DNA from 2 places in the Moellerella wisconsensis genome. Region 2 is predicted to be linked to the other one. Evidence: predicted binding sites of a transcription regulator. Region 2 holds the regulator's gene; the other holds the start of a gene.
The links. Region 2 encodes sigma-54, which starts transcription at its own class of promoters, with help from an activator protein. Its sites were predicted from a motif close to GTTGGCACANNTTTCGCTNT; they were not measured.
Positions count from the first base shown of each region.

Region 1: the regulator sigma-54 is predicted to act here: its motif matches at 1,835-1,854, upstream of glnA (glutamate--ammonia ligase).

Region 1 covers NZ_CP093242.1:204,187-207,618, forward strand. Annotated here, with positions in the region: gene glnL (nitrogen regulation protein NR(II)) at 1-67, opposite strand, end outside; gene glnA (glutamate--ammonia ligase) at 267-1,676, opposite strand; gene MNY66_RS00860 (DUF2798 domain-containing protein) at 2,194-2,505, opposite strand; gene MNY66_RS00865 (PadR family transcriptional regulator) at 2,610-3,251, opposite strand.
Region 2 covers NZ_CP093242.1:504,942-508,373, reverse strand. Annotated here, with positions in the region: gene lptA (lipopolysaccharide ABC transporter substrate-binding protein LptA) at 1-473, shown strand, start outside; gene lptB (LPS export ABC transporter ATP-binding protein) at 480-1,205, shown strand; gene rpoN (RNA polymerase factor sigma-54) at 1,251-2,693, shown strand; gene hpf (ribosome hibernation promoting factor) at 2,717-3,004, shown strand; gene ptsN (PTS IIA-like nitrogen regulatory protein PtsN) at 3,108-3,432, shown strand, end outside.

The DNA.
Region 1 (3,432 bases), 300 kb from region 2:
GGATCAGAACACTGTGAATTAGTGAATTTAAAATATGCTCGGAAGCGGGTAATTGGTCGGTTGTCATCGGGTCTGACTCCTGCACTATTTATACACTTTTAATTTTACCATTGATTGCACTTTTTTGGTGCATTATGGTTTGAGTGTAGGTCAAACAGCCACGATCCCAGAAAATATCAGAAAAGGTCTTCGAGAAGAAAAGGCCCCATCGTTGATGGGGCAAGCGTTTCACGGCAACAAAAAACTACCAGCGCGAACGGCGTAAGTTATACGCTGTAGTACATTTCAAATTCTAATGGGTGTGGTGTCATACGTACGCGCTGAATATCGCTGCGTAACAGTTCGATATAAGCATCGATAGAGTCATCAGTAAATACACCACCACGCGTCAGGAACTCGCGATCGTTATCTAGCTCAGCTAGAGCATCTTCTAATGAATTCGCCACAGTTGGGATTTCTTTGGCTTCTTCGGGGGGCAGATCATACAGATTTTTATCCATCGCATCGCCCGGATGGATTTTATTGATAATGCCATCAAGACCGGCCATTAGCTGCGCAGCAAAGGCTAAATATGGGTTAGCAGCAGGGTCTGGGAAACGAATTTCGATACGGCGTGCTTTAGTACTCGCAACCACAGGAATACGAATAGATGCGGAGCGGTTACGGGCAGAATAAGCTAACATAACAGGTGCTTCATAACCTGGAACCAAACGTTTATAGGAGTTAGTTGTCGGGTTAGTGAACGCATTCAGTGCACGTGCATGTTTGATAATACCGCCGATATAATACAGCGCCATTTCAGATAATCCGCCGTATTTATCACCGGCAAATAGGTTTACGCCGTCTTTAGCGATTGACATATGGCAGTGCATACCAGAACCATTATCACCAACTAATGGTTTTGGCATAAAGGTCGCAGTTTTACCATAAGCATGTGCCACATTGTGGACCACATATTTATAAATTTGGGTTTCATCCGCTTTTTTAGTCATAGTATTAAAGCGGGTAGCAATTTCATTCTGACCTGCAGTCGCAACTTCATGGTGATGGGCTTCAACCACTAATCCCATTTCTTCCATGGTGGTGCACATGGCTGAACGCATATCTTGAGAAGAATCGACCGGAGGTACAGGGAAGTAACCGCCTTTGACGCCCGGACGATGGCCTTTGTTTCCGCCTTCGTATTTAGTCCCGCTATTCCATGCCGCTTCGATATCATCGATATGATAGTAAGAGCCTGACATGGTGCTTCCAAAACGAATATCATCAAAAACGAAGAATTCAGGTTCTGGGCCGACTAACACGGTATCACCGATACCGCTAGAGCGCAGATAATCTTCTGCTCGTTTAGAGATAGAACGCGGGTCACGATCGTAGCCTTGCATAGTACCCGGCTCTAAAATATCGCAACGAATAATCAGGGTTGGATCGACAAAGAATGGGTCTAGCATAGCTGTCGATGGATCCGGCATGAGAACCATGTCAGATTCATTAATGCCTTTCCAGCCACCAATAGAGGAGCCATCGAACATTTTACCTTCTTCAAAGAAGTCTTCGTTGACCTGATGAGCAGGGATGGTGATGTGCTGTTCTTTACCTTTAGTATCAGTAAAACGCATATCAATAAATCTGATTTTATGCTCTTCGATTAGGGATAAAACATGTTCAGCTGACATACTCGGCTCTCCTAGTTGGGGTCGGTCAGGCAAATTTTGGGGCACTATTTTAGATCCCCGTTTTTTTGCTTTTTCAATTCACGTCTGATGTTGTTGCTATGTTGCTCTATTAATAGTTAACCATCTATTACTAATTCTTTATAGCTCTATATTAACTATAAGCGAAAATCATGCCAACTGTATCTAATAGTTTAATAATCAGGCACTAGCCACAAAAATGATGAAAATAAAGGATAAAGAGCTCTAGACAATGGACAGAATCGCACTCAAATGGTGCATATCTAATAAGGATTGCACCATTTTAATGCGAATTGTTTAATGTGGATTACAGGGGGAGCTACATTTTAGGGCGGGTTATAAGCAAAATTACCGCGCCACAAAACGGAGAATTAGAGTTAAAAATCAGAGCTAAGAATCAAAAATTTAGAACTTAAACTTAAACTTAAACTTAAACTCTATAGCTAAAAATTCAGATGGAACGGAGATAAATATTGTTTGCCCGAGTGAATGACAGCTTTTAGCTTATGTCGCCATTGCTCTCAGCCCGGACTTCTGCCTGAATAAATAACATCGCTGTCTTACGGGCGATAGGCAAGACAAGCAATACGGTAGGAAAAGCAATGAGCCAGGAAATCAGCCATGCAGAAAGCCAAGGTGAAATAACCTCGGGATGGAAGCCCAGTCCTTTAATCGTGGTCACTAGCGAGACAACTCCAGACATAATCAATGAAAGAAAGAGGGGAATTAACAAAAATAGCGCCCGAGGATGGAATTTAGGCAGCGTTAAACGCATTTTCTTCTGTTGAGAATGCTTATTTTGCGAATGCATGCAGGTGTTTCCTATTATTCGAATCAAACTAATGCGCTAATTTGAGCGATTTATTGGCAAAAACTAGCCACCAGGCGGCAGAAGCTGCACAGTGGCTAAAGATATTAATCATTATCGCTAGCAGTTAATAAGGTGTTGACCTGTTCAATTTGCTTAATTGCATCATTAATAATGGCTGCGATTTGTTGTGTTTGTTGTTCATTTAGCTGTTTTAATACCATTTTATGGCGTAACAGCGCTTTAAAACGATGAACGGCCATTTCGATATCTTCGGATAAATTACCACCTTGTTGCAAATCACGCGCTTTGGCTAATTTACGGAAAATAATTTGTTCAGTTTCACGATTTGCCTCAAGTTGTTGTTGGCCTTCGGCAGTCAGTCGGAAACTTTTACGATTGCGTTCCACAATCTCTGATTCGAGAAAACCTTGTTCTTCTAACAGCGTCAACGTGGGATAAATAACGCCGGGACTTGGGACATAAAGACCAGAAGATGCTTCTTCGATATGTTTGATAATTTCATAACCGTAGCTTGGTTTTTTAGCCACCAGAGACAGCACCATGATATGCAGATCACCGTGATCAAATAAACGACGCAGTCCTTTACCTCTTCCTCGACCTCTGCCGCGATGTTTGCCTTCACCTTGGCAACCCTGATGCTTTTCATGACTCTGGCCATGCCGACAATGTCCATGATCATCGTTATGTGGACAATTATAGTTGTGGCGGAATGAATGGATTTGCATAATAACTCCCCTTTAGGTAACATTTAGATATATCTAATATGTCACATACTATATTTAGATATATCTATTTAGTCAATTTAGATATATCTAAATTACATTTAAAAGTGAAAAATAGAGAGAAATTAAAATTTATTAAATAACTTATTCTGTTTTTCACGATTTTTTATGCTGATCCGTAGTA
Region 2 (3,432 bases):
CAATGGCATTGAAAACAGATACGCAGCAGCCAATTACGATTAACTCTGTTAAGCAATCCCTTGATTTAGAAAAAAATATCACCATATTTACAGATGACGTTGTCATCAAACAAGGTTCAATCGAAATAAAAGCTAACAAAGTTATTGTTACCCGTCCTAACGGCGATGCAAAACAAATTGTGGTTGAAGCTTTCGGTAATCCAGTGACATTCTATCAACTGCAAGATGATGGAAAACCTATCAAAGGACGCGGCGAAAAAATGCGTTATGAGATGGGGAAAGAGCTAGTTATTTTAACTGGGAATGCGCAATTAGAACAACTTGATAGCAGCATTAAAGGGGATAAAATCACTTATTTGGTTCCAACACAACAGATGGAAGCATTTAGCGACAAAGGTAAACGGGTTACTACCGTATTATTGCCCTCTCAGTTACAAGAAAAAGGCCCCAACGCTAATAGCAAGAGTAAATAATAGACAATGGCAATATTAATCGCAGAAAATTTAGCCAAGGCGTATAAAAAGCGCAAAGTTGTTGAAGATGTCAGCTTAAAGGTTGAATCAGGTGAAATTGTAGGCTTATTGGGACCTAACGGTGCAGGCAAAACAACCACTTTCTATATGGTGGTCGGTATTGTTCAGCGCGACGCAGGCACCATTACTATCGACAACGAAGATATCAGCCTGCTGCCACTACATGAACGCGCGCGCAGAGGTATCGGTTATTTACCGCAAGAAGCGTCGATTTTTCGTCGTCTAAGTGTCTATGATAACCTGATGGCGGTACTTGAAATTCGCCATGATTTAACCTCGGAGCAACGCAAAGACCGTGCCGATGAACTGATGGAAGAATTTAGTATTACCCATTTACGTGATAGCTTAGGCCAATCGTTATCTGGCGGGGAGCGTCGCCGAGTTGAAATTGCCCGGGCATTGGCCGCTAATCCTAAATTTATTTTACTCGATGAGCCCTTTGCTGGTGTTGACCCGATTTCGGTACTGGATATTAAAAAAATTATTCAGCATTTAAGAGACTATGGTCTGGGAGTATTAATTACCGATCATAATGTTCGCGAAACACTTGATGTTTGTGAGAGAGCCTATATCGTGAGTCAGGGGCATCTTATCGCCCATGGTTCTCCTCAAGAGATCCTAGCCAATGAACAGGTTCAACGCGTGTATCTCGGCGAAGGGTTCCGACTGTAAATATTAAGTTATCTGTATCTTATCAAAGGAGATTATCACTCGTTCATGAAGCAAAGTTTACAGCTAAGATTAAGTCAGCAATTGGCAATGACGCCACAGCTACAACAAGCTATTCGTTTGTTGCAACTTTCTACGCTTGAGCTTCAGCAGGAAATTCAACTGGCACTAGAAACTAACCCCCTGTTAGAACAAGAAGATATCCATGATGAAATCGAGTCACTTGACGACTATAACCACGATGATGACAGCGCTATAGATACTGGTGACGCGCTTGAAAAAGCCGCCATGCCCGACGAGCTACCGCTAGATGCTAGCTGGGATGAGATTTATACTGCCGGTACGCCTTCGGGAACACGTAATGATTATAGTGATGATGAACTGCCTATTTATCAGGGCGAAACGACTCAATCATTGCAAGATTATCTTATGTGGCAAGCTGAATTAACGCCTTTTAGTGAAATTGACCGAGCTATTGCGACCTCAATTATTGATTCTGTTGACGACTCTGGCTACTTAACGCTGAGCGCAGAAGAAATTCATGAAGGCATTGATAATCCTGATATTGGCCTAGACGAAGTCATCGCAGTGCTCAAGCGGATTCAGCATTTTGACCCCATTGGGGTGGCTGCTCGTGATTTAAAAGAGTGCTTATTAATCCAATTATCTTGGTATCCTGATGAAACTCTGGGAATAAAAGATGCTCGGATTATCATCAAAAATTATCTCGATCTATTAGCTAATAGAGATTTTCGGCAATTAACTAAATTAACTCGGCTCAAAGAAGATCAGCTAAAAATTGCCATCGATTTAATCCAGTCGTTAAATCCGAAGCCGGGACAATCAATTAATACTAGCGAATCCGAATACGTTATTCCTGATATTTTAGTCAGTAAAATCGGCGGCCATTGGCAGGTTGAACTTAATAACGACAGTATTCCGCGCTTAAGTATTAATCAGCATTATGCGGCAATGATTAAAAATCCACAGAATGAAAATGATAGCCAATACATTCGTAATAATTTACAGGATGCTAAGTGGCTGATAAAAAGTCTGGAAAGCCGAAATGAAACACTGCTAAAAGTAGCAACTTGTATCGTTGAGCAGCAACAAGAATTTTTCGAATTCGGCGAAGAACATATGAAACCAATGGTGCTTGCGGATATTGCTTATCAAGTTGATATGCATGAATCCACCATATCACGAGTAACAACTCAAAAATATCTTCACAGTCCAAAGGGTATTTTTGAATTGAAGTATTTTTTCTCCAGTCACGTCAATACCGACACTGGCGGTGAAGCGTCTTCAACGGCAATCCGTGCGTTGGTGAAAAAATTAGTGGCCGCAGAAGACTCAGCCAAGCCACTCAGTGACAGTAAATTGGCTAATATGCTTGCCGAGCAAGGTATTCAGGTTGCCCGAAGAACTGTCGCTAAGTATCGAGAATCTTTATCTATCCCGCCCTCTAACCAGCGTAAAAAACTGGTTTAAATTAAACATATAAGGAAGATAGTATGGAATTTCAAATTACTGGACAAAATATTGAAATAACCAGTGCATTACGTGAAACAGTTGAGAAAAAATGCAAAAAACTGGAGCAACTCTTCGATCGTATTAATGGTATCCAAGTGACATTAAAAGTCGAAAAATTGAATCAAATTGCAGAAGCAACCGTACAAGTTAATGCCGCTGACCTCCATGCTTCAGCGGAAAGTTCAGATATGTATGCCGCAATTGATATGCTGGTTGATAAATTGTCACGCCAGTTAACTAAACATAAAGAAAAATTGAGACAACATTAATACCGATATCACCGTATGAATATTATATTTCATACGCTTAAACCGGTTAAAAAACCAGATGGCAGGGTCGCATCTGGTTTTGTAGTCCTAAGTGAACAAATAAATGAATAACGATATAGATATACCGCTAAGCTCTGTTTTGCATTTGTCCTGTACGCGCAATAATATTGTCTGTAAAAGTAAAAAACGAGCCTTAGAAATTATTAGCGAGTTGGCGTCAGTGCAATTACAGTTGCCTGAAAATGTCGTCTTTGAAGCGCTGTTAACACGGGAAAAAGTAGGTACGACGGGTATTGGCTGTGGAATTGCTATTCCACACGGAAAGCTAAGCAAAGAATGCGCCTCAGACGCTGTCGGTGTATTCTTGCATCTTGAAGAGCCAATAGCCTTTGATGCCATTGATAATCAACCTGTTGATTTGCTGTTTG